2 regions of the Streptomyces sp. NPDC055243 genome follow, and region 2 is predicted to be linked to the other one. Evidence: riboswitches for the same ligand, from Rfam matches in the RefSeq annotation. Region 2 holds a riboswitch; the other holds the start of a gene.
The links. Region 2 has a riboswitch for ZMP and ZTP ahead of glyA (serine hydroxymethyltransferase). Riboswitches for the same ligand answer to the same signal wherever they lie in the genome.
Positions count from the first base shown of each region.

Region 1 (14,889 bases), on a different contig from region 2:
TCAGCCGCCCCACCCGCCGGGACTACTGCGGCACGTTCAGGACGAAGTCGAAGTCCGCCTCCTTCGTGTTGCCGACGGTGCGTACGTTCATGAGCAGCCGGGCGTCGAAGATCGGGTCCGTGTTGTTGCGCGGCTCACCGGGGAAGTACAGCTGGGTCGTGAGCACCGGGCGCCCCGGGGCCTGCACCTTGACGTGCAGGTGCCGGGTGCGGCCCGGATAGAGGCCGGGCACGATGGTGGTGAGCCTGAACGCGCCGTTGGCGTCGGTGAACTGGTGCCCGCGGAAGCGGAATCCCGTGTTGTCGTACGTCCCGTAGGTGTCGGCCTGCCAGAAGTCCATCAGGACCCGGGGAATCGGCCGACAGGCCCGCCCGAAGACGTAGCCGGTGACGGTGAGCCGTACGCCCGGTGTGCCGGGCTGGAGGAGCGAGGTGCGCCGGGGGGAGTTGGGTTTGAAGTAGGGCCCCTCCATCTGCGGGGGCGTCGGGTCGTCGCCGTCGTCACAGGCCGGGGTCGCCTCCGGGGCCACGCCCCGGTCGCCCGCGGTCCTGGCCAGGGCGGGGACGCCCATGAGGGCCACGGGCAGGGACATGCCCACCGCGGCGGCCGCTCTCAGGACGGTCTTGCGGCTGGGGCCGCCGCCGCCCTCACCGTCGGCACGTGAGCCGTCGGCACGTGAGCCGTCGTCAGGTATGCCGTCTCCGGTCGTGCCGATCTCGCGCTCCATCGCTCCTCCTGGGGGGGTGGGGTGGGTTCCGGATCGGCTCCGAAGCTATGCGGAGGGCCCGGCGCGGGCGATGGACTCAAGGCGGTGGTCGTGGTGAATATCGCCACCGCCGCGCCGGAAGTCCCCGGGACTTGCGCCGGTCTCGCGGCGGAAGAAGCGGCAGAAATAGGCCGGGTCGCCGAAGCCGACCCGGGCCGCTATCTGACGGACCGACAACTCCGTACGCAGCAGCAGGCGCTTGGCCTCGTGCACCCGGGCCTGCCGGATCAGTTCGCCGGGCGTGCGGCCCGTGGACACCTTCACCGCCTCGCTGAGGTAGCTCACGGAGACGCCCAGGTGCTGCGCGCACCCGCGCACGGACCGCAGAGCCCCCTCTGGAGTGCCGAGCAGCAGCACGAACTCCGCGGCGACCGAGCCGGGCCGCGAGCGCGGGGCGGGCGCGTCCGGTACCGGGTGGTGTGCGGGCAGCCGCGCCGCCCGCACCACCAGGACGTGCAGCAGGGCCCGCAGCACGCTCTGGAATCCGTCGGCGCCCGTTCGGTACTCGGCGTCCAGCTCGGCGACCAGGCGCGCGGTCCGGTCGGCCGCGTCGGCGGGGAGTTCGAGACAGGAGCGCCGGCCGAGCCCCCGCAGCGCGTGGCGGTCCGCGGGGTGGTCCAGGAGGAAGTCGTCGGTGAAGAGGATGACGTGCCCGTCCAGGCCGTCGGCGTTCTCCCAGTGGTGGACCTGGCCGGGCGCGATGAAGCACAGGGCGGGCGGCCGCAGCGCGAAGCGGGTCAGATCGACGACATGGCTGCCGGTGCCGCCGGTGACGTGGACGATCTCGTGGAAGGTGTGCCGGTGCGGGAACGCCGCGCGGGACATCGGCCCGATGGTGTCGAAGGTGCCGATGGCGAACGGCAGCGCGTTGGGCATCGGCACTTCAAGACGATGCGTCGGCATGTCCTCCTCACCGGGTGGCCCGCTGCCCGGTAACCCGCTGTTCCCCTCGCCGGGCAAGACCGTTGTGCCGCGCATGCGTACGCTCCCCACCACGACCGGCGGCTGGTCCAGACCAGCCGAATCCCCCACCATGGCATGCGCGGGTCACCGGTGGGCAGGGGGTGACCACGGTCCGCCACTGAGCCGAGAGGGGCTCCCGGCGTGACAATGGTGGTGCGGAGCACGCCTGCCGTTGCGGAGAGGCGGGACAGGAATGCCCTACATAACAGTCACGGCTCTGAGCCACCCCGGGCTCGTGCGCGATCACAACGAGGACAGTCTGGCCGTCGGCCCGTGGACGCTGTGCGGGACCACGACCGAGAACCCGCAGACGCTGGGGTTCCCGCTCGGCAACCCCCTCGTCGTCGCGGTCGCCGACGGCATCGGCGGCCAGCCCGGCGGCGAGGTGGCCAGCGGCATCGTCGTACGGCAGCTGGCGTCGCTCGGCGCCTCGCTGGACGGCGAACAAGCCGTTCGTGACGCGCTGGACGTCTGCAATCACGCCGTGTACGCGGCCGCCGAGATCGACCCGGAGCTGACCACCATGGGGACGACGGTCGCGGGTGTCGTGGTCATCGGCAAGGAACTCCTGGTGTTCAACGTCGGTGACAGCAGGGTGCTCGACGTGAGCCGCGGCGGCGCCCGCGACACGCTTCGCCGGATGAGCGTCGACGACAGCCCGCCGCCCGCTCCGGGCCGGCGCACCACGTCGATCGTCACGCAGGCGCTCGGCGGTGCCCTCCGGTTCAGCGCGGTCACACCGCACGTCAGCACGGTGCCGCTCGTCGGGGGTGAACGCTTCCTGGTCTGCTCCGACGGCTTGACCGACCCCGTGCCCGAGGACACCCTCGACGAGATCCTCACGGCCCACGACGGCGGCCGGGCGGTCTTCGAACTATGGAAGGCCGCCATCGACGCCGGTGGCCCCGACAACATCACGCTCGCGCTGATCAGCGTCGTCGACGACGACTAGCCGCCCGGCCGGTCGTGCCCACCGAGAAGCCGGGGACCACTGGTGCGATCACGTACGCTCGGCGGATGGCGAAGTATTTTGACGTGCACCCCGACAACCCCCAGCCCCGCAGCATCAGCACCGTGGCCGACAGCATCCGCTCCGGCGCGCTGATCGCGTATCCGACGGACTCCTGTTTCGCGCTGGGCTGCCAGCTGGGCAACCGCGACGGCCTCGACCGCATCCGGAAGATCCGGAACCTGGACGATCGCCACCACTTCACCCTGGTGTGCCAGAACTTCGCGCAGCTGGGTCAGTTCGTGCACATCGACAACGACGTGTTCCGTGCGATCAAGGCCGCGACGCCGGGCAGCTACACCTTCATCCTTCCCGCGACGAAGGAGGTGCCGCGCCAGCTCCTGCACCCGAAGAAGAAGACCGTCGGCGTCCGCATCCCCGACCACGTCGTCACGCAGGCCCTGCTCACCGAGCTCGGCGAGCCGCTGCTCTCCAGCACACTGCTCCTGCCCGACGAGGAGGAGCCGCTGACGCAGGGCTGGGAGATCAAGGAACGGCTCGACCACGTGGTGGACGCCGTGGTCGACTCGGGCGACTGCGGCACCAGCCCCACCACGGTCATCGACTTCTCCGACGGCGAGGCCCAGATCGTGCGCCACGGAGCGGGCGACACCTCGCGGTTCGAGTAGCCCCTCCGGCCAGGCGTGGGCTCAGCCGGTGAGGCCGGTGACCCGCATCGTGATGTTCAGGCGGCCCGAGGTCAGGCCGGTGGCGGGGTCCGCGGTGCCCTCGTGGACCTTGGGCACGCCGTGGAAGACGTAGCGCGAAGGCCCGCCGAAGACGAACAGGTCGCCGGAGGCCAGTTCGATGTCGGTGTAGGGCTTGGTGCGGGTCTGGGTGTTGCCCACGCGAAAGACGCAGCTGTCGCCGATGGACAGGGAGACCACCGGGGCCGACGACCGCTCGTCCTTGTCCTGGTGCATGCCCATCTTGGCCTGCCCGTCATAGAAGTTGATCAGCGCCGTGTCCGGGGTGTAGTCGGCCGCGGACGAGACGTCCCCGTACGCCGCCGTCAGCGCCCGGCGGCCCAGGTCGACCATCCAGTCCGGGAACGCGGCGACCCGCCGGCCGTTCACGTCACCGGCGGTGCGCGTGTACTGGTAGGGCCGCCAGTGCCAGCCGACGCACACCGTCTGCACCGACATGACCCCGCCGCGCGGCAGCTCGGTGTGGCGGATCGGCACCGGCCCGGTGGCCCACTCCCGGCACGCCGTGACGAGTGCGCGCTGCTGGTCCGGGGTGAGCCACTGCGGCACGTGCACCGCGCCGGGCGCGATCTCCGTGGTGGGGCGGGGAATCAGGGCGCTCACGCGGTCACCTCGGCGGGCGGACAGGTGGTGACCCAGCGGTGGCGTACGTCCCAGGTGGCGCCGTCGGCGGTGGCGCCCCGCAGGCCGTGGAGCACGTCGTCCCCGGCGAGCGCGGGGACGCGGGAGTCCTGGAGGGAGGCGAAGGCGTAGCTGCGGGCCGGGTCCCAGTCGGTGGAGTGGCGCAGACGGCGGGCCAGCTGGGCGAGGCCGAGCGGGGCCGCGGCCAGGACCCAGGCGTCCGGCGCCGCCGCGGTCAGGCGGATCGCGGGGCGCAGCCAGGACGCGGCCGTCTCGGGCCAGCTCACCGTGGTCAGGACCGTGCCGCCGCGGGCCGTCCATGCCGCGGTGAAGGCTTCGGCGGCGGCTCGGGAGGCCGTGTCGCGGCCGTGGCCGATGGTGACGGTCTCGATCCGCGCCTTCGGGAGCGTCAACAGGCCGATGAGGGCGGCGAGTTCGGCGTCGGTGTGCGGGGCGGGCGCGGGCAGGTCCGCGTGGGCGGCCTGCTCGGCGGCGCCGATCAGGGGCGAGCGGGATGACTCCCGCTCCGTCAGGATGCTCATGGTGTGCCGGTGCTTTCTGGGTCTGCCTTCCAGCGAGCGTACTGATCGGGCAGGCAGACCGCACAGGGGCGGTATCCGGCGGCGAGCGCGGTGGCCTCGTCGGGGAAGAACACCCGGTGGGTGGCGTAGCCGCCGCGGGCGACGGCCCGCAGCGCCGAGGGGCAGTCGAGGCGGCCGTACAGCCGTCCGCGGCGGTGTCCGCCCAGGGTGCCCGGTGTGCCGCTGGGGTACGGCTCTCCGTCCGGGCCGCACAGCGTGTACCTGCGCGGGTCCGGCCGCCCGGCCGGGGCGGGGTTCACGCCGCGTCGTGGAAGACCAGGCCGAGCGTGTGCCGCCGCCCGGAGCGCACGGTGCTCACGCCGTGCCGCATCGGCGCGTTCGACCAGCCGCGCTTGGAGGCCACGGGCCGGTCGCGGGTCGTGAAGACGAGCCCGTGGCCCTGCGGCAGCGTCGTGGACGATCCGCGCGACTGGGCGCGGGGGCGCTGCTCGGTCATGATGAACTCGCCGCCGGTGAAGTCGGTTCCAGGGGCGTCGAGACCGACGACGACCTGGAGCGGGAAGAGCATGTCGCCGAAGACGTCACGGTGCAGGGCGTTCCAGTCGCCGGGTCCGTAACGGAGCAGGATCTGCGCGGACTTGGCCTGCCCGGCCGCGTGGCACATCTCCACCCACTCCCCCAGGCTGTCGGGCCAGGGGGCCGGCTTGTCGAGCTTCGCGGCCCAGCCGCGGGCGACGGGCAGCAGCCGAGGGTAGAACGCCTCGCGCAACTCTCGTACGGCATCGGGCAGTTCATGGGTGAAGTAGCGGTACTGGCCGGAACCGAAGCGGTAGCGGGCCATGTCGATGGTGGTGCGGAAGCGGTCGGTCTCGTCGTACAGGGCGGCGATGTCGCGGCAGGCGCCGGGGGTCAGGAGCCGGCCGGTGAGAGCGTTGCCGTGCTCGTCGAGCTCGGCGGTCAGCGCGTCCCAGTCCCCGGCCGCCACGCGTTCGCCGACGCGGGCGTCCGCCGGGTGAGTGGTGTCGATCATGATGAGGTCCTTCGCGGTCGTGCGGGTCAGACGAGGGTGGGCTGGAGGGCGCCCTCATGGGTGAGGAGTTCGACCTTGCGCCGCACGCCGCCCGCGTACCCACGCATCGAGCCGTCCGCGCCGATCACGCGGTGGCACGGGCGCACCAGCAGCAACGGGTTCGCGCCGATCGCGGCGCCCAGGGCCTGGACCCGCCCGCGCTCGATGCCGAGCCGCTCGGCGAGCGCGCCGTAGGTGGTCGACGTGCCGTACGGGATCTCCTCCAGGGCGCTCCAGACGCGCCGCTGGAAGTCGGTGCCGCCGGGGGTGAACTCCATGTCGAACCGGGTGAGTTCACCGGCGAAGTAGGCGGCGAGCTGCCGTGCGATCTCCGGGAATCGATCCGGGTCGTGCATCCAACTCCCGTGCACGGCTGGGGCGTTCCGCTGGCCCGGCATGGACAGTGACGTCAGCGAGACGCCGTCCGATGTCGGCTCCCCCACCAGCAGCAGTTCGCCGAGCGGGCTGCTGACGGTCGTGTGGACGGTCATCGTGGCCACCCTCTTCCCTTTCCGTTCCGCGCTTCTTCGCTTCTTTCCACCTCCCACACTGAGGTGTCGCGATCGCGCGTGCTGGCGGGATTCGGACGGGGCGTTCACGCCCTGCGGGCCTCCGCGGCGCCTGCCGGAGCCGCCGCCACCTGGCGCGTCGGTGCCGGGTCGCGCTTCTGCCGTCGCGTCATGGCGACCCCGACGAGTACGACCGCCATGCCCGCGGCCACCCGAAGACTGAAGGCCTCGTCGAGCACGACCGCGCCCAGCGCCACGGAGACCACCGGCAGCAGATAGCCGACGGTCGCGGCGTTGGTCGCGCCCTCGTCCGCGATGATCCGGTAGGTGAGGTGGAAGGTGACACCGGTGGCGAAGACGCCCAGGACCACGACGGCGATCAGGGCGGTGCGGTCCACGTGGATCGCCTCCAGGCCGCCGACCGGCAGGGCGAGCGACGTCAGGCCCGTGGCCGCCATGAGCTGGGCCGCGGAGAGGGAGAGGGTGGGCATGCCCTTCCCGACGAGGTGGTGCCCCATGTACGCGAAGCCGACGGCGTAGCTCGCCGCCGCGCCCACGATCGCGAGGGCGCCCCAACTCGTCATGCCCGACTGCTGCCACGGGGCGAAGATCAGCGACGTACCCGCGAAACCGATGAGGAGTCCGGCGAGGCGTACGGGGCGCAGTCCGCGTTCCGTGCCGATGGCGAGGCCGATCAGGACCGACCACAGCGGGGTCGTGGCGTTCAGCGCGCCCGCCACTCCGGAGTCGACGGTCTGCTGGCCGACGCTGAAGAGGCCGAAGGGCAGGGCGTTGCAGAAGAAGGCGGCGACGAAGACGTGCTTCCACGTCTTGAGGCCGCGGGGCAGGCGGTTGCGCGTACCGAAGAGCACGACCGTCAGGGTCGCGGCCCCCAGGGTGCAGCGCAGGAGGGTGACCTGCACGGGAGACAGGCCCTCCAGGGCCAGTTCGATCCAGAGGAAGGTCGATCCCCAGAGGAGGGCGAGTACGCCCACCCTGGCCGCTGCCCACGTTCGTCCGGGGACGCCGTTCACTGTCGCTCTCCTTGGTCGGGGCCTTGATGGCGGGCCCTCGCCCTCGGGCCGTTGTCAGGGAACGATGCCGTCGCCGACACGAAAGGACAAGCAACAAGTTTTGAACTTTCATTAAGCTCAGCTACATCCTCAATGCCGGCCGCTTCCCGCCCCGCCCCGTCCCTTAGGGTGAGAGGCGGGCCGTGACTGGCGCTGAGGTGGAGTACCACCGGGGAGCGGCCTGACATCGTGTCGATGCCGCGCGCCTGGGCGACTCACCCTGAAGTCCAGGAGTGGCACATGCCCCAGACTCAGACTGCTCGCCTGATGGACGGCACCGGCCTCGCCCGCCGCCTCGTCGACACCACCTCCGCGACCGCGGCGGACATCCGCCGTCGCACCGGGAACTCCCCCTGCCTGGCGACCGTCCTGGTCGGCGACGACCCCGCCTCGGTGACCTACGTCCGCATGAAGCGCGCCCGCTGCGAAAAGGCGGGCATCGAGTCACGGCACGTGGCCCTGCCCACTTCGGTCGGCACCGAGGAACTGGTCGCGACGGTCACCGGCCTCTCCCAGGACCCGACCGTGCACGGCATCCTGCTGCAGCACCCCGTGGGGCCCCACATCGACGAGCGCGCCGCCTTCGAGGCGATCGCACCGGCCAAGGACGTCGACGGAGTGACCATGCATTCCTTCGCGGCGATGGGCTTCGGCCTGCCCGGCTTCGTGTCCTGCACGCCCGGCGGCATCATGCGCCTGCTCGACGCGTACGACGTCGACCTCACCGGCAAGCACGCCGTCGTCGTGGGCCGCAGCGCCATCCTCGGCAAGCCCGCCGGCATGCTGCTCCTGGGCAGGGACGCCACGGTCACGTACTGCCACTCGCGCACCGCCGACCTCTCCTCGATCGTCCGGCAGGCCGACGTCCTGATCGCCGCCGTCGGCCGGCCGCGGTTCATCGGCGGCGCGGACATCAAGCCCGGCGCCGTGGTGATCGACGCGGGTTACAACCCGGGCAACGTCGGCGACATCGACTTCGACTCCGCCCTGGAGCGCGCGAGCCTGATCACTCCCGTGCCCGGCGGTGTCGGTCCCATGACCATCGCCGTGCTCCTCGCCCAGACGGTCGAGGCGGCGAAGCGGCAGCTCGGCCTGGACTGATCGCGGGCGCCTCGCGCCTACTTCAGGACGCTGACCCCGTTGGCCGAGACGATCGCCGCGATGGCCAGCCACTCCACCCCCTCCAGGGACTGCCCCAGGACGACCATGCCCACCAGCGCCGCGAGGACCGGGTTGACGCTCATGAAGATCCCGAAGAAACGGGCGTCGACCCGGCGCAGGGCGAGCAGGTCGGCGAGGAACGGGACCGCTGAGGAGAGGACGCCCGCGGTCACCGCGCAGGCCAGGGCCGTCGCCGTCGGCGGGTGGTGGGCCAGCACCGCGATGCCGACCGGCACGTAGAGGAGCCCGGAGACTCCCGCGGCGGCGGCCGATCCCTCGACGCCCGGGAGGCGGGCCCCGACCGTGCGGTTGAGCAGGATGTACGAGGCCCAGCAGGCCGCGGCGAGCAGGCCGAGCCCGATGCCGACGTAATCCGCGCTGGGTCGCGGGCGGGCCAGGGCGACCACCGCGGCCCCCGCCACGACCGCGCAGCCGAGGTCCACCGCACGGCGGGAGGCGGCGAGGGCGACCGTCAGCGGGCCCAGGAACTCCAGGGTCACCGCCAGGCCGAGGCCCACGCGGTCGATCGCGGTGTACAGGGAGAGGTTCATGGTGGCGAAGACAGCGGCCAGGCACAGCAGCGGCCACCACTGGCGCCAGGTGAAGGCGCGCACCTTGGGCCTGCCGACCGCGAGGAGTACGGCTCCCGCGACCCATTGCCGCACGGCCACGACACCGGCGGGACCGATGGCTTCGAACGCCAAGGCGCCCGTGGCGGCGCCGACTTGATTGGACAGGCCGCTGCCGAACATCATCGCCATGCCCGGCAGCCGACCTCGGGAACTCTCCGCCGGTTCCCCCAGGTTCGCGGTGGTCCTGCCTTCGCTCCGAGACGTTCGCATGCACCGCAGGATGCGTCACCCGCGGGCATACGAAAAATGCATGCCGGCGTTCATCTATACGCTCTGGTTATTCATTGGCTCCGGTTGTCCCTACGCTGTGGCCATGGATCTGGAACTGCGGCATCTGCGCTGCCTGGTCGCCATCGTCGACACCGGCGGCTTCACCGATGCCGCCGCCGAGCTGGGCGTCTCGCAAGCTGCGGTCTCGCGCACCCTCGGCGGGCTCGAGGAGGTGCTCGGGGTGCGCCTCCTGCACCGCACCAGCCGGAGCGTCACGCCCACGACGGCCGGGGTGCAGGTGCTCGCGCGGGCCCGGCAGCTGCTCGCCGAGGCCGAGGACCTCATCCGCGAGGCGACCACCGGACACACCCGGCTGCGCATCGGCCACGCCTGGTCGGCGATGGGCCGCCACACCGCGGAGTTCCAGCGCCGCTGGGCCGCGGGACACCCCGACGTGGAGCTGTACTTGATCCGGACGAACTCCGCGTCCGGCGGCCTCGCCGAGGGCCTCTGCGACCTCGCCGTCGTCCGCACCACCTTCAACGAGGCACGCTTCGCCAGTGCCGTCGTCGGTCATGAGCGGCGCTTCTGCGCGCTGGCGAGCGACGACCCGTGGGCCAGGCGGCGCTCCATTCCGCTGGCCGACATACGGGACCGGACGCTCCTCGTGGACCGGCGCACCGGCACCACCAGCGCCGAGCTGTGGCCCGAAGAGGCCCGCCCACCGGTGGAGTACACCCAGGACATCGACGACTGGCTGGCCATCGTCGCGTCGGGCCGCTGCGTCGGCCTCACCCCGGAGAGCACCGCCAACCAGTACCGCCGCGACGGCGTCGTGTTCCGCCCGCTGCGGGACGCCGACCCCATCGCCGTACATCTCATCTGGCGCCGCCACGACCCGCATCCGGTGACGCACGCGGCCGTGGCGCTCCTGACGGACCTCTACCGGACGTGAGGCGGCGGCCCGTCCGTGCCGAGTTGAAGACCGGGACGCCCCGCCACCGCCACGGCGGGGCCGGGGCCCTGGGGGCCCGGGCCCACGAGGACGCGCTTCCCGGCGGCTCCGTACAGATGCTTGACGTGCAGCCGTATCACCAGGCGCCGCTCCTTCACCATCGCGGCACGGAACCCCTCCCAGTCGGGGTGCTCGCCCTGGAACCCCCGGAAGACCAGGGCCAGTTCGTCGGCGACCGCGTCGTGCGGGTCGGTCACGACCGGCGTGAGCTCGGCGTCGCCCTCGGCGATCATGTACGAGAATCCCGCGCCGTCGGTGACGAGGAAGCTCGCGCGCGGATCGCGGCGCAGATTGCGGGTCTTGGCCCGGCTGTCGGTGACCATGAGGCGGATGACGCGCTCCTCGGGGTCGTAGGCGTAGCCGACGTTGGAGAGCTGCGGGCGGCCGTCGCGTTTGAGGGTGACGAGCGTGCCGATGCGCTGTTCTTGGAGCAGGTCGAGCAGGGCACTTTCGTCGACTTTCCCTAAGTGCTCAGTCATGCGGCGAGAATACGAGAGGCGGGGGCCGTCCAGGCGGCGGAGCCAGGGCACACGGGCGCAAGCATCGCGAGCGGCGCAAAGCGATGCCCTCGTCGCCCGCGGGGGATTTAGGCTGACGAAGGCACCGCGTCTGATGGCGTTGCAGCTCTCTGGGTTCGCAGCTCCTTCTATGGGGTCACAGCTTCGTGGGGTCACAGCTTCGTGGGGTCACGTCGTCGCCAGCGCCTCCGTGGGAGGCAGCCGCGCCGCACGGACGGCGGGATAGAAGCCGGCGAGCCCGCCGATGACCAGGGTCGCGCCGACGCCGCCCGCCATCGCCCAGACCGGCACCACCGATGGCCAGCCCTGGTAGGTGGAGTAGCCGGAGGTGACGGCGATGCCGAGCAGGACGCCGCCCAGGCCGCCGAGCGCGGACAGCAGCAGTGCCTCGCAGAGGAACTGCGTACGGATCTGGCCGCGGGTGGCGCCGAGGGAGCGGCGCAGGCCTATCTCTGAGCGGCGTTCCAGGACCGAGATGACCATGGTGTTGGCGACCCCGACCCCGCCGACGAGCAGGGCGACCGCGCCCAGGCCGAGGAGCAGACCGCTGAGGGTGTCGTCGGTGGCCTCCTTGGCCTCCAGGACGTCGGAGGGGCGCGAGACGTTGGCCTCGCTGGGGTTCTCCGGGTTGGCGGTGGCGCCGAGCACGGACTGGACGTCGCCCACGGCGGCCTCCTCGGCACGGGTGTAGACCGTCGTCGGGTAGCCGTCGAAGTCCAACTCCTGTTCCGCGACGGGCCAGCCGACCAGCGCGGCCGAGTCCAGGTCGGGCACGAGCTCGTTGGGCGCGAGCAGCCCCACGACGGTGAACCACTGCCCGCCGAGCCACACCTTCGTGTCGGGACCGGCCCGGAAGACGCCCAGCTGTTCGGCGGCCTTGGGGCCGAGCACGACGGCCGGGTAGCGCTGGTTCGCGGCGTTCAGCCAGCGGCCTTCGACGATCCGTGCGCCCGCCGTCCTCGGCAGGTCGGTGCGGGCCGCGTAGACGTTGAGGCCGCCGGTCTCCTCCTTCTTGATGTGGTCGTTGCGGTAGACCTTGGCCTGCGTCTTGCCGATGGCGGAGACCGACTCGACGTCCTTGATGTTGCCGATCATGTCGACGGACGCGTCGGGCAGATGGGCCGCGTCACCGGCGAAGGACTGGCCCGGCGAGACGGTGAGGAGGTTGGTGCCGAGGGCGGCGAGCCGCCGGTCGAGGTCCTCGCTGCTGGAGGTGGAGATGCCCACCACGCCGACCATCGCCGCGATGCCGATGGCGATGCCGAGCGCCGAGAGGAAGACCCGCATCGGGCGCGAGCGCAGCCCCGAGCCACCGACCCGCAGCACGTCGGCCGGGCCCATCCGGGCCGGCTTGGGGCGCGGCGGCGGCGCGGGGCGGGGCAGCTCGTGCGCCGCGCCCGGCTCCCCCGTCGTGCTCAGCTCCTTCGTCGGGCTCATCGCAGGGCCTCCTCGGGGACGGGGAGCAGGTGGGACGCGTCGGTCACGTCGATCGCACCAGCCGCACCGGTCCCACCGGCCGTGCCGGTCGCACCGGTCGCGTCCTCTTCGATGCGGCCGTCCTTGATGCGGACCTCGCGCGGCAGCGAGCCCGCGATGTCCCGGTCGTGGGTGATGACCACCACCGTGGTCCCGGCCCGGTGCAGCTCGTGCAGGAGCTCGATCACCACCGCCCCGGAACGGGAGTCGAGGGCGCCGGTCGGCTCGTCGGCGAGGAGCAGCGGCGGATCGCCGAGGACCGCGCGGGCGATGGCCACGCGCTGCTTCTCGCCGCCGGAGAGCTGATGCGGCTCGTGGAACAGCCGGTGGCCGAGGCCGACCCGGCGCAGGGCGCGCTCGGCGAGCCTGCGCCGCTCGCCCCGGGGCCTGCCGCTGTAGAGCAGCCCGTTCGCGACGCTGTCCAGCGCCGGGACGCCGGGGGCGAGGTGGAACTGCTGGAAGACGAAGCCGATCGTCCCGGCCCGCAGCGCGGACAGCTCCCGGTCGCTGAGCCGGTCGACGTCGTGCCCGTCGATGCGCACGGTGCCGGTGGTGGGGCGGTCGAGGGTGCCCATGATGTTGAGCATCGTGGACTTGCCCGAGCCGGAGGGGCCGACGACGGCGAGCAGTTCCCCACGCCGGATGACGAGATCGGCGCCCTTGAGCGCCTCGACCTCTCCGTACGTCTTGGAGACTCCGGCGAGCTCGACCACCGGGTGCGCCGCCGTGGTCACTTGGTGCGCTCGGGGCGCTTGGGGCGCTCGGGTCACTTGGGGACCCCCACGACCGTGCCGTCGGTGATACCGGTGCCGGACACCTCGACCATGCTGTCGGAGAACATGCCGACCTCGACCGTCCTCGAGGTCACGTCGCCGTCCGCTCCGACGACCTCCACGGCGTAGCCGCCTCCGCGCTGTGCCACCAGGGCGTTGACGGGGACGACGAGCACGTCCTTGCGGGTCTCCGCCTTCAGGGAGATCTGCACGGCCGCCGCCTGGTAGCGGCCCAGGCCCTTCTGGTCGTCGACCTTCAACTCCACGGGCAGGGTGGGCTTGTCGTCGCCGCCCGCCTGGCCTCCGGCGTCCTCGGAGCCGCCCTCCTGGGGAGGCGTGGAGGGGGTCCCGATGTCGGTCACCTCGGCCTGGACGGTGGAGTCGTCGGGGAGGGTGACCGTGGCCTTGGTGCCCTTCTCGACCATGTCCTCGTACTGCACGTCGAGGTCGACGGTGACGGTGCGTTCGGTGCCGGTCCAGGTGAGGACGGGTCCGTTCGACGGGGCGCCGGCCGTGGCCTTCACGTCGGCGACACGCCTGGCGCCGGGGGCGACCACGGCGTCCGACGGCTGCACGGTGCCGGTCTCCGCACGGCCCAGGTCGTCCTGCCAGTCCCGTACGGCCTCGGCGGTCGCGACGTCGTACGTGTCGTCGACGGTGAAGCCGGTGTAGCCGAGGGCGGAGAGGTTCTTCTCCAGGATCTCGACGTCCTTGCCCTCGGAGCCCGTCTTCAGCGGGCGGTAGAAGGGGGTGGAGCCGTAGAGCAGCGGGACCTTCTGCTCCTCCACCTTGTAGGCGGCCCCGCCGCGCTTGACGGTGTCGCCCTCGCCCGGCACCCAGGTGATGATCCCCGCGCCCGCTTTGGTGGCGGCCGAAGCCTGTACGGCCGTCGCGTCGCCGTAGCCGAGGTTCCCGTCCACGGTTTCCGTGCGCGTCAGCGTGGTCCGCTCCACCTCGGCGGTCTTCGGGGGCGCCGAGGGGGCGTCGCCCGCCGATCCGGAGCCGTCGTCCCCGAAGACCCCGGTAGTGGCGGCGCCCGCGGCCGCGACCACGGCGATCGCGGCGACGACGATGAGCGACATCCGCAGGGGGCGGCGGCGCCTGCGGGGGCCCGCGGGCGGGGGTGTGGCCCCTTCGCCGCCGTCGTCGCCCTCACCGCCATCGTCGTCGCCCGGCTCGGGGGCGGTCTCCTCGCGGTCGGGTTCCAGGCCGTCGGGGGTCCGCTCGGAGACCTCTCCGGGGGTGTGCAGTTCGAGGGCTCCTGAGCCGCGGGCCGACTCCTGGGTCTTCTCGAACCGCCCTGTCCCCTCACGCTCTCCCGTCTCCTCGAACTCCCCTGTCTCTTCGTCCCGTTCCCGCTCGCGTGTCTCGTCCGGTGCGGTCATCAGGCGCCGCCGCCCGAGCCGGTGAGGCCGCCGCCGGGCCACTTGTCCTGGCAGGCGATCCTGGCCTTCTGGAACTCGTCGCTGCCGGGGTCGATGCCGCTCGCGCCGAAGTCGAGCGACATGTTGCCGCCGTTGATCTCCGGGTCGGGCAGCTTGGGCAGGCCGTTCTCGCGCATGCACTTGGCCCATGCCGCGACCTTGGCCGAGTCCAGCGGTTCACCGCCGCCTCCGCCTCCGCCGAGCTGGCCGCCCTGGGGCATCTTGTCGCGGCAGGCCTCCGTGGCGGACTGGAACTCCGGCGAGTTCGGGTCGACGTCGCCGCCGGGGGTGAGCGCGATACCGCCGCCCGCGTCCTTCTGCGGGTCGGGGAATCCGGTCACGCCGTTCTCGCGCATGCACTCGGAGAAGGCGAGGGCCTGGTCGAAGGGGCTGGTGGGTGAGGCGTCCGGTTTCTTCGCGT
Region 1 covers NZ_JBITWR010000001.1:573,607-588,495, reverse strand. Annotated here, with positions in the region: partial or broken gene ACIGXX_RS02900 (dioxygenase) at 26-592, opposite strand; gene ACIGXX_RS02895 (AraC family transcriptional regulator) at 773-1,744, opposite strand; gene ACIGXX_RS02890 (PP2C family protein-serine/threonine phosphatase) at 1,923-2,681, shown strand; gene ACIGXX_RS02885 (L-threonylcarbamoyladenylate synthase) at 2,747-3,367, shown strand; gene ACIGXX_RS02880 (alpha-ketoglutarate-dependent dioxygenase AlkB) at 3,389-4,048, opposite strand; gene ACIGXX_RS02875 (hypothetical protein) at 4,045-4,608, opposite strand; gene ACIGXX_RS02870 (Ada metal-binding domain-containing protein) at 4,605-4,907, opposite strand; gene ACIGXX_RS02865 (2OG-Fe(II) oxygenase) at 4,904-5,638, opposite strand; gene ACIGXX_RS02860 (methylated-DNA--[protein]-cysteine S-methyltransferase) at 5,665-6,168, opposite strand; gene ACIGXX_RS02855 (DMT family transporter) at 6,273-7,220, opposite strand; ZMP/ZTP riboswitch at 7,393-7,478, shown strand; gene ACIGXX_RS02850 (bifunctional 5,10-methylenetetrahydrofolate dehydrogenase/5,10-methenyltetrahydrofolate cyclohydrolase) at 7,500-8,360, shown strand; gene ACIGXX_RS02845 (EamA family transporter) at 8,378-9,262, opposite strand; gene ACIGXX_RS02840 (LysR family transcriptional regulator) at 9,366-10,217, shown strand; gene ACIGXX_RS02835 (PPOX class F420-dependent oxidoreductase) at 10,205-10,756, opposite strand; gene ACIGXX_RS02830 (ABC transporter permease) at 10,964-12,136, opposite strand; gene ACIGXX_RS02825 (ABC transporter ATP-binding protein) at 12,229-13,005, opposite strand; gene ACIGXX_RS02820 (peptidoglycan-binding protein) at 13,038-14,429, opposite strand; gene ACIGXX_RS02815 (hypothetical protein) at 14,429-14,889, opposite strand, start outside.
Region 1: another riboswitch for ZMP and ZTP. It lies ahead of ACIGXX_RS02850 (bifunctional 5,10-methylenetetrahydrofolate dehydrogenase/5,10-methenyltetrahydrofolate cyclohydrolase); the one in region 2 lies ahead of glyA (serine hydroxymethyltransferase).

Region 2 (14,889 bases):
ACCCCGACCGCGTGGTCTACCTCGGCACGGCGAGCAAGTCCCTCGCCCCCGGCCTTCGGCTCGGCTGGATGGTCCTTCCGGCACCGATCGCCGCCGAGGTCGTCGAGGCGAAGGGGGGCGCGGAATGGGCCTGCGGGGCGCTCGACCAGCTGACGCTCGCGGAGTTCATCACGTCGGGTGCGTACGACCGCCATGTGCGGGGCGCGCGCCTGCGCTACCGCCGCCGACGGGACGAATTGGTCGCCGCGCTCGCGGCGCGGGCACCGGAGGTACGGGTCACGGGGATCGCAGCGGGCCTGCACGCGGTCCTCGAACTGCCGCCGGGCACGGAACGTTCGGTGGTCCAGGCGGCGAGCTGGCAACGCCTCGCGGTCCAGGGCCTGGCGAGCTTTCGTCATCCCGACGCGCGGGTCCCGGGCCGGGACGCGCTGGTGGTGGGGTACGGAACACCGGCGGATCATGCGTGGGCAGGGGCGTTGGAGGCGCTGTGCCGGGTGCTGCCGTGAGCTCTTAGCCCGTCCACGTCCGGCGTTTGAGGACGAACTCGGCGGAGCCGGTGATTGACGGTGCCCAAGGCCCCTGCGCCAGCAGGTTTCCGGGAAGGGGCGGGGTTGGGGACAGAGCCTCGCAGGGTCCACCCACCCTCAAGCCACCCCCTACACCGCCCCCTCCACAGGAACCCCCTCCGAAGGAGCCGGCGCCTCGCCGAACCGCGCCAAAGCCAACGCCCCCACCACAGCCACCACGAACCCCAGAACGGCCAGCCACTCCAGCCCGTCCCGAGTCCGATCCCCCAGCCACACCACCCCCACCACCGCAGGGCCGATCGTCTCCCCGATCACCATCCCCGCGGTAGCAGTCGTCACCGACCCCCGCTGCAACGCCGACGTCAGCAGCAGAAACGCCGCACCCCCACCCACCAGCAACGCGTAACAAGCCGGGTTCCGCACCAACGCCCCCGGCGAGACATCGTCGATCAGCCGCACGGCCACCTCCACCACCCCGAAGCCGAACCCCGCCCCGAGCCCCAGCGCCAACGCCCGTCCCCGCCCCGGCAACCGCCCGGCCAAGGCCCCCAGCACCAACACCCCCACCGCCACGCCCAGCATCACGTACCGCAGGGTCGTCGACCCCGCGCCCTCTCCCTCGTCCCCCGAAGCGAGCCCCAGCATCGCGAGCCCCGCGCACACCACGCCCACGGCCGCCCACTCCACCCCGCTCAGCCGCACCCGCAGCAACCGCGAGGCCACCACCGCCGTGACGGCGAGGCTCGCGGCGAGCGCCGCCCCGACGGCGTAGATCGGGATGGAGCGCAGCGCCACGATCTGCAGCAGGAAGCCGAGCCCGTCGAGTGCGAGCCCCACGACGTACCGCCACTGCTTCACCGCGCGCAGCAGCAGCGCGGGGTCGACGCCGGACCCCGTACCCGGCGCCGTGGCGCGCGCGGCGACGGCCTGGAAGACGGAGGCCGTGCCGAAGCAGACCGCTGAACCGAGTGCGCAAATCATCCCAAGAGACACGAAGTGACTGTAGAGGAAAGGGATTCGGCTGAGCCGATTGGCATGGCGCAGGGACGCTTACCTAGGCTGGCCGCCGATCGCGTCTTGACACATGTACGACAACGGGGGAGTGGCGCAGCCGATGGCAGCGGAGAAGGAAAAGGGCACCCCGCGGCGGAAGCTGCGGTCCAGCACGGTCGTGCTCGGCGGGATGGGCGTCCTCGCGGCGGCCCTGACCTCGTGCGGCTCGGAGCCGGACAAGCGGTGCGTGGACCGCGACAGCTACGACGCCTTCAGCGGCTACAAGATCGTCGCCGACAAGAACTGCAAGAGCGGTTCGTCCTCCGGTTCCTCCTCCTCGTACGGCAAGGGGGGCAAGACCGGCGGCAGTTCCTACGGGACGGGTACGGGTACGGGTACGGGTACGGGCACCGGCAAGTCCGGTCGTCGCATGGACCCCGACTGGTACTACGACGCCGACGTCGACGGCCGCTACGCCGACTACGGCACCTTCAGTCGCAGCGAGGCCGTCGACCGCGACGGCTTCGGCTGCTCGGGCAGCGGCGGCGGCTGAGCCGGATACGAGCGAGCCACGAGAGCCGAGACCGAGACCGAGACCCGCATCATGGAACGCCGCACCCTCACCCCGCGCCCCGGCTGGCAGCAGACCGTCGAGGACCAGGGGCTCATCTACCCCCTCACCCGCTACCCCGACGACTCGCTGCGCCCCTACTGGGACGAGTCCGCCTGCTACGTCTTCTCCCTGCCCGAGGTCGAAGCCCTCGAAGAGGTCGTCGAGGAGCTGCACGCGATGTGCCTCGCGGCAGCCGGGCACATCGTCAAGCACGACCGCCTCGCCGACCTCGGCATCACGGACCCCCGAGTGGCCGAAGCGGTCACCGAGGCCTGGCGCCGACGCTCCGAACTCCCCTCCCTCTACGGGCGGTTCGACCTCCACTACGACGGCACGGACGGGCGCCCGGCCAAGATGCTGGAGTACAACGCGGACACCCCCACCTCCCTGGTCGAGGCCGCGAGCCCCCAGTGGTTCTGGATGGAGGAGTGCTTCCCCGGCGCCGACCAGTGGAACTCCCTGCACGAACGCCTCGTCGACGCCTGGAAGAAGCAGGCCCCACTGCTCCCGCCCGGCGGCCCGCTGTACTTCGCGCACTCCGCGGGCGACGAGCTCGGCGAGGATCTGATGACGGTCGCGTATCTGCGCGAGACCGCGCAGCAGGCGGGTCTGGACACCGAGGCGATCTCCATGGAGGATATCGGCTGGGACCGTCTCTCGCGGCGCTTCGTCGACAAGAAGCTCGGCTTCATCCGCAGCTGCTTCAAGCTCTATCCGTGGGAGTGGCTGACCACCGACCGCTTCGCCCCGCACGTCCTGGAGACTCTCGACAACGGCGGCGGTACCGGCTCCACCCTGTGGATCGAGCCGGCCTGGAAGATGCTCCTCTCCAACAAGGCGCTGCTTGCGGTGTTGTGGGAGCTGTATCCCGGCCACCCGAACCTGCTCCCCGCCTACCTGGACGGCCCCCGTGAGCTGGCCCTCGCCTCCGGTCCCGGCTACGTCGCCAAGCCGCTCCTCGGCCGCGAAGGCGCCGGAGTCACGATCCACCCGCCGGGCGACGCCCAGTCCTCCTCCTCCGTGCGTGCGGAGGCGTGCTGCTACCAGGAGTTGGCACCCCTGCCCGACTTCGACGGCAACCGTGTGGTGCTCGGTGCGTGGGTCGTCGAGGACGAGGCGGCGGGGCTCGGCATCCGGGAGTCGGCGGGTCTGATCACGGACGAGTACGCGAGGTTCCTGCCGCACGTGATTCTCTGAGGCCGGACCCGCGGGCTCCGCCAATTTCCCCGAGTACGCTGCCGGTTGATCGCGATGACGCACCCGGAGGCGAACCGAACATGGCCGACAGCAGGATCAACACCACGCAGCCTCACACGGCCCGGATCTGGAACTACTGGCTCGGCGGCAAGGACAACTACCCCGTCGACCAGGCCGCCGGGGACCAGATCCGCACCCTGCACCCCGGCATCGGCGCGTACGCGCTCGCCGACCGGCAGTTCCTCGGGCGGGCCGTGCGCCACCTCGTCACCGAGTGCGGCATCCGGCAGTTCCTCGACATCGGCACCGGTCTGCCGACCGCCGACAACACCCACGAGGTCGCCCAGCGGCTCGCCCCCGAGTCCCGCGTCGTCTACGTGGACAACGACCCGCTCGTCCTCACCCACGCGCGCGCCCTGCTGACCAGCACCCCCGAGGGCAAGACCGACTACCTCGACGAGGACCTGCGCAACGTCGACGCGATCCTCGAACACGCCGCCAAGACCCTGGACTTCGACCAGCCGGTCGCGCTGATCCTGCTCGGAGTCGTCATCTTCATCGAGGACGACTCCGAGGCGTACGGCATCGTGCGCCGTCTGCTCGACGCGCTGCCGGCCGGCAGCCACCTGGTCCTCTCGCACACGATCACCAGCCCGGCGATGCCCGACGTGGACGAGGCGGTGGCGTTCTGGAACGAGAACGGCACGCCCAAGCTCACGCAGCGCACACCCGAGCGCGTCGCCGAGTTCTTCGAGGGCCTGGAGCTCCTCGACCCCGGTGTGGTGTCGTGCAACCGCTGGCGTGCGGAGTCGACGGTCGGCGTCGAGGACGTGGCCATGTTCGGCGGAGTGGGCCTCAAGCGTTGAGTCCGGGCTGCTGAGACCGGGGCTGCTGAGACCGGAGCCGCTGAGGCAGGGGCCGCGGAGGCACGGGCCGCTGAGGCACGGGCCGCTGAGGCACGGGCCGCGGAGGCGGTACGGGGCCCGCCTCCCCGGAACTAGGCCAGCACGGCCCGCAGTTGATCAAGCCCCCAGTCCAGGTCCTCCTTGCTGATCACCAGCGGCGGGGCGATCCGGATCGTCGACCCATGGGTGTCCTTGACCAGCACCCCCCGGTCCATCAGCTTCTCGGAGATCTCGCGGCCCGTGCCGTGCGACGGCTCGATGTCGACGCCCGCCCACAGCCCGCGGCCCCGCACCTGCGTCACCGCGCCCGTGCCGGCGAGCAGCCCCAGCTCGGAGTGCAGATGCTCGCCCAGCTCGGTGGCCCGCTGCTGGAACTCGCCCGAGCTCAGCATGGCCACGACCTCCAGCGCCACCGCGCACGCCAGCGGATTGCCGCCGAACGTCGAGCCGTGCTCACCCGGCTTGAACACCCCCAGCACATCCGCGTCCGCCACCACCGCGGACACCGGCACGACACCCCCGCCTAGCGCCTTGCCCAGGATGTACACGTCCGGCACCACGCCCTCGTGCTCGCACGCGAACGTCCTGCCCGTCCTGCCGAGCCCCGACTGGATCTCGTCCGCCATGAAGAGGACGTTCCGCTCCCGCGTCAACTCCCGGACGCCCGCGAGATATCCGGCCGGCGGCACCAGGACCCCGGCCTCGCCCTGGATCGGCTCGAGGAGCACGGCCACGGTGTTCTCCGTGACCGCTTCCCGCATCGCGGTCAGATCGCCGTACGGCACGATCTCGAAGCCCGGGGTGTACGGGCCGTAGTCCGCGCGGGCCTCGGGGTCCGTCGAGAAGCTGACGATGGTTGTGGTCCGCCCATGGAAGTTGTCGCGCGCGACGACGATCTTCGCCCGCCCGTCGGGCACGCCCTTGACTTGATACCCCCACTTCCTGGCGGTCTTCACGGCCGTCTCCACCGCCTCCGCGCCGGTGTTCATCGGCAGCACCATCTCCTTGCCGCACAGCTCCGCGAGCCGCGTACAGAAGTCGGCGAACCGGTCGTGGTGGAAGGCCCGCGAGGTGAGCGTCACCCGCTCCAGCTGCTCCTTGGCGGCGTCGATCAGGCGGCGGTTGCCGTGCCCGAAGTTCAGCGCCGAGTAGCCGGCGAGCATGTCGAGGTAGCGGCGCCCCTCGACGTCCGTCATCCAGGCACCCTCCGCCGACGCGACCACGATGGGCAGCGGGTGGTAGTTGTGCGCGCTGTGCGCTTCGGCCGAGGTGATGAACTTTTCGGTAGTCGACACGGGGTCTCCGTTCGTCCTGCGGCATGGGGCGGGTGTGGCGCCCAAGTTCTATCGTCGCTCGGATCGTGGACGAGGAAACCTGCCGACCCGGCGTGCCCGCTAGGCTGCTCTCTACAGCACGGCGACTGGCGCACGGGGAACGGACCCCGAGGAAGCCGTGCGAGGCAGAACCTTCGAGGTGCCGCCCGCCTGGGCACCCCGGGACCACGACCGGAAACTCACCGCTCGCCCCGGAGGACGCCATGACTCACTCCCCTTCCTCGAACCTCGCCGCGGATTCCGCTTCCTCACGTTCCGCTTCCGCGGATTCCGCGCAGCTTCCGAACACCCTCAGCCACCCCGCGCTCGCCGCGCAGGACCCCGAGCTCTCGGCTCTCGTCGGCGCCGAGGAGCAGCTCCAGGCCGACACCCTGCGGCTGATCCCCAGCGAGAACTACGTCTCCACCGCCGTCCTCGAAGCCTCCGGCACGGTCCTCCAGAACAAGTACAGCGAGGGCTACCCGGGCCGCCGCTACTACGAGGGTCAGCAGAACATCGACCCCGTCGAACGCCTGGCCGTCGCCCGCGCCAAGTCCGTCTTCGGCGTCGAGCACGCCAACGTCCAGCCGTACTCCGGCTCCCCGGCCAACCTCGCCGTCTACCTCGCCTTCGCCGAGCCCGGTGACACCGTGATGGGCATGGCCCTCCCCATGGGCGGCCACCTCACCCACGGCTGGGGCGTCTCCGCCACGGGCAAGTGGTTCCGCGGCGTCCAGTACGGCGTCCGCCACGACACGGGCCGCATCGACTTCGACGAGGTGCGCGACCTCGCCCTCAAGGAACGCCCCAAGCTGATCTTCTGCGGTGGCACCGCCCTCCCTCGCACCATCGACTTCGCCGCCTTCGCCGAGATCGCCCACGAGGCGGGGGCCGTCCTCGTCGCCGACATCGCGCACATCGCCGGCCTGATCGCGGGCGGCGCCCACCCCTCACCGGTGCCGCACGCCGACGTGATCTCCACGACCACCCACAAGACCCTGCGCGGCCCGCGCGGCGCGATGCTGATGTCCCGCGAGGAGCACGCCAAGGCCATCGACAAGGCGGTCTTCCCCGGACTGCAGGGCGGCCCGCACAACCAGACCACCGCGGCCATCGCCGTCGCCCTGCACGAGGCGTCGCAGCCCTCCTTCCGCGACTACGCCCGCGCGGTCGTCGCCAACGCCCAGGCCCTCGCCGAAGCACTGCTCGCCCGCGGCTTCGACCTGGTCTCCGGCGGCACCGACAACCACCTGATCCTGATGGACCTCACCCCCAAGGACGTCCCGGGCAAGGTCGCCGCCAAGGCCCTGGACCGGGCCGGGATCGTCGTGAACTACAACACCGTGCCGTACGACCCGAGGAAGCCGTTCGACCCCTCCGGCGTCCGCATCGGCACCCCCTCGCTCACCTCCCGCGGTCTCGGAACGCAGCACATGCCGACCGTCGCCGACTGGATCGACCGAGGCGTCGCCGCGGCCCGTGCCGGTGACGAGGACGCCCTGACGAAGATCCGGTCCGAGGTCGCCGACCTGATGGCCGCCCACCCGGCCCCGGGCCTGCCGGCGCACTGACTTGCCTGACCGGCCTGACCGGCCTGACCGGCCTGACCGGCCTGACCGGCCTGACCGTTCTGATCGCTGGTCCGCACAGCCGCCCCAGGTCGGCCACCTCACCGGCCGGGGGCGGCAGCGTCCCTGCGCCCCCTCACACGTCCCGCAACTCCTGCCGCGGGCCGTCCTCATGGAGCCGCCGCCCGCGCAGAGAGGCGAGGAAGGGCCCCCGCAGCAGCAGCGCTCCCGCGGCTCCCGCCGCGGCGCCCGGTATCGCCCACCACCAGCCCGTGCCGCCGTCGCCCGGTATGCCATCCGCCCGTGCCGAGGCGGTCGTCGGCGGTGGGGCCGCATCCGTCTCGGGGGCTGTCGCCTGATTGCCCCCGGCTGCCGGAGCGCCCATGACCCCCAGCTTCTTGAACAGTGCCGTCAGGCGGGCCGGGTCCTTCGCCTTGTGCCACGAGCCGGTCATGGACTCCACGTCCGTCGTCGTGTGGATCCACACGGTCTCGGCGTCCTTGGCGCTCTTGGCACCCGTGGCGTCCTTGCCCTCCTTGGAGCCGGACGCCATCGGATAGGCCCGGTCCACCCGCCACGGACTCACGTCGTGGGCCATCCACGTCACATTGATCTGACGGCTTCCGGCACTCATGTCGAGACCTGGTGGCTGCTCGCGCCGGCCCTCGCCGATGTCGCCGAGACAGCGCTCCAGCTCGCCGTACTCCTTGTCGCTCACATAGAGCGCCGTGCTCTGCCCGCTCTCCGGCGAGACCACGAGGACGCTCGTCGGTCCGCCCGCCACCGCCTGCGGCGCCCCCATCACGACCAGCGCAAGCCCGGCCGCGAGCCCCGCCGCCGACCCGCACATTCCCCTTGCCGTACGCATCCGCATGTCCGATCCCCCAGCCGCTCCCCGGCACGACCCGTCCGCACCGCCTCACTTCTGGTACACCGCCCGAGCCGTTCAGGTTCCCTCTTCGCCGGAACGAGCCGGAAGCGACTTCCCGATCTCCAGCGCCCGCTCCTTGGACGCCACGCCCTCCAGCCGCAGCGTCAGCTCCCGCCCGTGTGTCCACAGCAGCGTCGGCCCGGCCGTCCGCTCGGAGCGCGTCCACCGGTCGCCGTCGCCCTCCACCATCCAGAACGTGAGCCGATGCGGGCGCGGGAACCACAGCCCCGTCTCCCGGCCGACCTGCACCCAGTCGGGACGCTCCGTCACCGTCTTGCCGAAGCCGAGGTCGAGGCGGGCGTCGAACTCGTCGAGCCGTATCGTCCGGCCCTCGTCGTGCCAGCACAGGGTGACCAGGACGCGCGCCCCCGGCTCCCGCGTCACCGACACGGCATCCGGCGCGCCGAGCGCGTCCGGCACCGCGGGCACGAAGCCGGCCCGCCGCTCGGCCTCGGACAGGCTCACCCCGCCGCCGCACCCGGGCACCCCGGCCTCGCTCGGCGAGGGCGCCGAAGGGTCGTACCGCACCTCGACCCCGCCGAAGTCGAACCACTCGAAGACCGCGGCCCGCACCGGCGGCGTGAGCACCGCGGCCGTCAGGAGCCCGCACAGTGCCGCCGTCAGGACCCGCCACCGCGCCCGCAGCCACGACCGCAGCCGGGACAGGCGCCCCGGCGGCTCGTCCACCGGGACCGGCACCGGGACCGACTCCGCGATGATCTGCGCGATGACCCGCTCGGCCATCGACGCGCCGCCGGCCCCGGGCGGGTCCAGGGACCGGCCGAGCGCCCGCAGCTCCTCGGGAAGCGGACGGGCGCCGCCGCGTCCGGCCTGCTCGGCGCCGTCCCCGTCCCGCCTGTCCTGGCCGTCGCCCCGCTCACTCACGCCCGTCACCTCCCCCCGGTCCTTCCGGTCCTTCCGGCAGCAGCCGCCCCAGCTTCCGCAGCGCGCGGTTCAGCCGGGACTTGACCGTGCCCCGCGGCCAGCCCAGCGCCTCGGCCGTCTCCGCCTCCTCCATCTCCAGGAGATAGCGGTACGTGACGACCAGGCGGTGCTCCTCGCTCAGCCGGTCGAGCGCGGCGAGCAGGGCCGTCCGGCGCTCGTCCTGAAGCGCCGCCACCGCCGGGTCCGCCGATTCCGGTATCAGTGGCTCCGCCTCCGTGAGCGCCGCCTCGCGCCCGACGAGCGACCTCTGCCGCACCGCCGAACGGACTGTGTTCCTCGTCTCATTGGCGACGATCGACAGCAGCCACGGCTTGAACGCCGAGCCGTCCCTGAACCGCCCCAAGGAGCAGTACGCCTTGAAGAAGGCCTGCTGCACCACGTCTTCCGCGTCCGATCCCGCCCCGAGTGCCACGGCCGCCCTGAGTGCGATCCCGGTGAAAGCGCGCACCAACTCCGCGTACGCCTCCGGCTCCCCGGCGCGCACACGCGCGATCACCGCACCCTCGTCGACGACGCGGCCCCCCTCCAGGACCTCCCCCTGTGCCCTCACACTCTTGATACACCGGCCGGACGCGATCGGTTCCGCATGTGCGACGACCGGATCGACCCGCGCCAGGACAAGATCGCGGCACACCCGTCACACGTCTGTTTCCGAGCAATGAGAGACACCTGAGAGAATGAGCCTCATGGCCTCTGATCGTCCTCGCGTGCTCTCCGGAATCCAGCCCACCGCGGGCTCGTTCCACCTCGGCAACTACCTCGGCGCGGTCCGCCAGTGGGTGGCGCTGCAGGAGTCCCACGACGCCTTCTACATGGTGGTGGACCTGCACGCGATCACGATCCCGCAGGACCCGGCCGAGCTGCGCGCCAACACCCGGCTCGCCGCCGCCCAGCTCCTTGCCGCCGGGCTCGACCCGGAGCGCTGCACGCTCTTCGTCCAGAGCCACGTCCCCGAGCACGCACAGCTCGGCTGGGTCATGAACTGCCTCACCGGCTTCGGCGAGGCCTCGCGCATGACGCAGTTCAAGGACAAGGCGGCCAAGCAGGGTGCCGACCGCGCCTCCGTGGGCCTCTTCACGTACCCGGTCCTGCAGGTCGCGGACATCCTGCTCTACCAGGCCCATCAGGTCCCGGTCGGCGAGGACCAGCGCCAGCACATCGAGCTGACCCGCGACCTCGCGGAGCGCTTCAACGGGCGCTTCGGCGAGACGTTCACCGTCCCGGCGGCGTACATCCTCAAAGAGACGGCGAAGATCTTCGATCTCCAGGACCCGTCGATCAAGATGAGCAAGTCGGCGTCCACGCCGAAGGGCCTGATCAACCTCCTCGACGAGCCCAAGGCCACCGCCAAGAAGGTCAAGAGCGCGGTCACCGACACCGACACGGTCGTGCGTTACGACACCGCGGAAAAGCCGGGTGTCAGCAACCTGCTCAGCATCTACTCGACGCTCACCGGTATCGGTATCCCGGAACTGGAGCAGAAGTACTCCGGCAAGGGCTACGGTGCGCTGAAGACCGACCTCGCCGAGGTCATGGTCGACTTCGTGACTCCCTTCCGGGACCGCACCCAGGCCTACCTGGACGACCCGGAGACGCTCGACTCGATCCTGGCCAAGGGTGCGGAGAAGGCGCGCGCCGTCGCCGCGGAGACCCTCGCCCAGGCGTACGACAAGGTGGGCCTGCTGCCCGCCAAGCACTGAGCCACACAGCCCCCTGCACCACGCCAGGTACAACAGCGCCCTCTGCCCGCCACCCGACCGACAGGAGTACGACGTGGGGACCGTAACGATCGGTGTGTCGATCGCGGTCCCGGAGCCTCACGGCAGCCTGCTCCAGGAGCGGCGCGCGGGCTTCGGGGACCCCGCGGCGCACGGCATCCCCACCCACGTCACGCTGCTGCCGCCGACCGAGGTGGACGCCTCGGCGCTGCCCGCGGTCGAGGCGCACCTGGGGGCCGTCGCGGCCGCCGGGCGCCCCTTCCCGATGCGGCTCTCCGGTACGGGTACGTTCCGTCCGCTGTCGCCCGTGGTCTTCGTCCAGGTGGTGGCGGGCGGCTCGGCCTGCGGCTGGTTGCAGGAGCGGGTGCGGGACGCCTCGGGGCCCATGGCGCGCGAGCTGCAGTTCCCGTACCACCCGCACGTCACGGTGGCGCACGGCATCTCCGAAGAGGCCATGGACCGGGCCTACGCGGAGCTTTCGGAGTACGAGGCCGAGTGGCCCTGCACCGGCTTCGCGCTCTACGAGCAGGGCGCCGACGGGGTGTGGCGCAAGCTGCGTGAGTTCGCCTTCGGCGGGGGCGGCCCTTTGGTCCCTCCGCAGGCGGCGGCCCCGGCCACGCACGGCACGCTGCCCGCCCGCTGACCTGAGCGCCGCCCCCGAAGCCTCACACCGGAAGCCGCCGTCCCCGAAGGGGCGGCCTCACACCGGAAGCCGACGGAAGACCGTCCGGGGCACGTGACGCAGCGCCGACATGACCACCCGTAGCGCGCCGGGCACCCACACGGTCTCCGAGCGCCGCCGAAGGCCCGTCTCGATGGCCAGCGCCACCGCCTCCGGAGTGGTCGCCATCGGGGCCTCCTCCAGGCCCGCCGTCATCTTGGAGCGTACGAAGCCGGGGCGCACGACCATCACGTGCACGCCCGTGCCGTGCAGCGCGTCGCCCAGGCCCTGGGCGAAGGCGTCGAGGCCGGCCTTGCTGGACCCGTAGATGAAGTTCGAGCGGCGGGCACGCTCGCCCGCGACCGACGAGAGCACCACCAGGGAACCGTGCCCCTGGGCCTGCAGCGAGCGCGCGCACACCAGGCCCGCCGAGACCGCGCCGGTGTAGTTCGTCTGCGCGACCCGCACCGCCGACAGCGGCTCGTCCTCGTCGCGTGCCTGGTCGCCGAGGATGCCGAAGGCCAGCAGCACCATGTCGATGTCGCCCTCGGCGAAGATCTTGCCGAGCGTGGCCTCGTGGGACTCGGAGTCGAGCGCGTCGAAGGCGACGGTGCGCACGTCCGCACCCACGTCGCGCAGGCCCGCGGCGGCCTTCTCCAGGTCCGGGGACGGCCGCCCGGCGAGCCACACCGTACGGGTGCGCCGCGCGACCAGACGGCGGGCCGTGGCCAGGCCGATCTCGGAGGTGCCGCCGAGTACGAGCAGGGACTGGGGGGTGCCGAAGGCGTCCTTCATGGGACCAACTCCTGGAGGTGCTAGAGGGCGAGGCGGCGCGAGAGGTCCGAGCGGAACAGGCCGCGCGGGTCGATTTCCGCCCGCAGCGCGCGGAAATCGTCGAGCCGCGGATACATCGCGGCGAGCATCTCGGGCCGCAGGCGGGAGTCCTTGGCCAGGTAGACGCGGCCGTCGGACGCGGCGACCTCCTCGTCGAGCTCGTCGAGGAAGGCGCCCAGGCCCGGCAGGTTCGCCGGGATGTCCAGGGCGAGGGTCCAGCCGGGCATCGGGAAGGAGAGCCAGCCCGGATCGCCCTCTCCGAAGCGCTTCAGTACGGCGAGGAAGGACGGGCAGCCGCGGTCCGAGATGCGCCGCACGATGCGCCGCAGGGACTCCTCCTGGCCGTACCCGACGACGAATTGGTACTGCACGAACCCGCCGCGGCCGTACACGCGGTTCCAGTGCGGGACGCCGTCCAGAGGGTGGAAGAACGTCGACATCTTCTGGAGCTCGCCCACGCGGGAGCGGGGCGCCTTTCGGTACCAGAGCTCATTGAAGAGGCCCACCGACTTCCGGCCCAGCAGCCCTTCGGGCAGGAAGCGCGGGGCGGACGGCAGCTGGCCGGGGCGGAACGCCAACGGGGTTCTGCGCGCGCGTGCCGGGAGGGCGTCCAGGGGAGCGTGGTCGCCGCGGGTGAGGACCGAGCGCCCCATCGACGCACCGCGCGCCAGGAGGTCGATCCAGGCCACCGAGTAGCGGTAGCGGTGGTCGGTGGCGGTGAGGCGGGCCATCAGGTCGTCCAGGTCGGTGGCGCGCTCGGTGTCCACCGTCATCAACGACGTCTCGACCGGTTGCAGTTGCAGGGTCGCGGCGAGGATCACGCCGGTCAGGCCCATGCCGCCGGCCGTCGCGTCGAACAGGGCGCTGCCGCGCTCGACCGCGCGCACCTCGCCGTCGGCGGTGAGCAGTTCCACCGCCATCACGTGGCGCGAGAACGAGCCGGACCCGTGGTGGTTCTTGCCGTGGATGTCCGCGCCGATCGCCCCGCCGACGGTCACGTAGCGGGTCCCGGGGGTGACCGGCACGAACCAGCCGAGCGGGAGCAGGACTTCCATCAGGCGGTGCAGGGAGACCCCGGCATCGCACAGGACGGTGCCCGCGTCCGCGTCGATGGCGTGCACGCGGTCCATGCCGGTCATGTCGAGGACCGAGCCGCCCGCGTTCTGCGCGGCGTCCCCATAGGCCCTTCCAAGGCCCCTGGCGATGCCTCCACGCTCCCCGCAGGCCTGGAGGGCGGCCACGGCCTCCTCGGGCGAACGGGGGCGGATCAGGCGGGCGGTGGAGGGTGCGGTGCGCCCCCAGCCCGACACGGACACGGCCTCGGACGTCGTCGCGGGCGCGGGGGCGGCGGGCGGAGCGGAGTCGGCAGGCATGGGTGTGACCGTATCGTCCGGTCAAGGGCAGTTTGCCCTAATTAGTACGAGCTCTCACCGAAATGGGTGATTGATGGAGTGTCGTCCTATATTGCCGTAAATATTGAGAGGTTGCCTAGAAGAGTCCAGAGGTCAGGTCCTGAAGTCCCCGGAGAAGGAGGCCACATGCACGACATGGACCACCGGCTGCTGTCGGCCCTGCGCGACTGCGGCTCCGACGCGCGCGTGGCCACCGCCGCACGGGCGCTGTCCTGGACCGGCGAGCACGGCGCCCTCTGGCTCGTCGTGGGGCTCGCGGGCGCCGCGGTCGACCGCGAGCGGCGCGGCGCCTGGCTGCGCGGCACGGCGCTGACCGCGGCGGCCCACGTGGTCAGCATGGGCGTCAAACGGGTCGTACGGCGTCCACGCCCCGGCGGCGACACGGGCGTGGAGCCCCTCGTCAGGACCGCGGGACGGCACTCATTCCCCAGTTCGCACGCCACTTCGGCCGCCGCGGCCACCGTCGCGTACGGCGCGCTGAGCCCCCTGGGAGCCCGCGTCGTCCCGCCGCTCGCCGCCGCGATGTGTGTCTCGCGGATGGTCGTCGGCGTCCACTACCCGAGCGACGTGGCGGCAGGCGCGGCCCTCGGCGCCCTCGCCGCGCGCGTGGGCTCCGCCTGGATGAACGGAGGCCGCAAGCATGGCTGACCGCACCGCCCTGCTCGAACGCCCCCAGCCGCCCCGCCCGTCGGGACCGAGCGCCCTCACCCTGCCGCTCGGCCTCCTGAAGACCGCGCGTCCCCGCCAGTGGGTGAAGAACGTCCTGGTCGTCGCGGCCCCCGCCGCCGCCGGTGAACTCTTCGCGCGCCACTCGCTGATCCAACTCGCGTTGGTGTTCGCGCTGTTCACGGCCGCCGCGTCCGCCGTCTACCTCATCAACGACGCGCGCGACGCCGACGCCGACCGCGCGCACCCCACCAAGTGCCGCAGACCGGTCGCCGCGGGGCAGGTGCCGGTGCCGGTCGCGTACTCGGTGGGCGGGCTGCTCGCCGTGCTCGCGCCGCTGGCCGCCGCCGCGCTCTGCACGCCCCTGACGGCCGGGCTGCTCGCCGCCTACGTAGTGATGCAACTGGCCTACTGCGTCAGCCTCAAGCACGTCCTCGTCGTCGATCTCGCCGTCGTCACCACCGGCTTCCTGATGCGGGCGATGATCGGGGGAGTGGCCCTGGACATCCCGCTCTCCCGCTGGTTCCTGATCACCACGGGCTTCGGCGCGCTCTTCATGGTCTCCGCCAAGCGCTACTCCGAAGCCGTCCAGATGTCCGGGAAAGC
Region 2 covers NZ_JBITWR010000023.1:95,796-110,684, reverse strand. Annotated here, with positions in the region: gene ACIGXX_RS40415 (PLP-dependent aminotransferase family protein) at 1-506, shown strand, start outside; gene ACIGXX_RS40410 (hypothetical protein) at 657-1,508, opposite strand; gene ACIGXX_RS40405 (hypothetical protein) at 1,642-2,073, shown strand; gene ACIGXX_RS40400 (glutathionylspermidine synthase family protein) at 2,125-3,330, shown strand; gene ACIGXX_RS40395 (SAM-dependent methyltransferase) at 3,411-4,196, shown strand; gene rocD (ornithine--oxo-acid transaminase) at 4,328-5,530, opposite strand; ZMP/ZTP riboswitch at 5,642-5,732, shown strand; gene glyA (serine hydroxymethyltransferase) at 5,773-7,119, shown strand; gene ACIGXX_RS40380 (hypothetical protein) at 7,253-7,984, opposite strand; gene ACIGXX_RS40375 (hypothetical protein) at 8,063-8,932, opposite strand; gene ACIGXX_RS40370 (sigma-70 family RNA polymerase sigma factor) at 8,925-9,542, opposite strand; gene trpS (tryptophan--tRNA ligase) at 9,679-10,692, shown strand; gene ACIGXX_RS40360 (2'-5' RNA ligase family protein) at 10,766-11,353, shown strand; gene ACIGXX_RS40355 (decaprenylphospho-beta-D-erythro-pentofuranosid-2-ulose 2-reductase) at 11,411-12,166, opposite strand; gene ACIGXX_RS40350 (FAD-binding oxidoreductase) at 12,187-13,578, opposite strand; gene ACIGXX_RS40345 (phosphatase PAP2 family protein) at 13,744-14,265, shown strand; gene ACIGXX_RS40340 (decaprenyl-phosphate phosphoribosyltransferase) at 14,258-14,889, shown strand, end outside.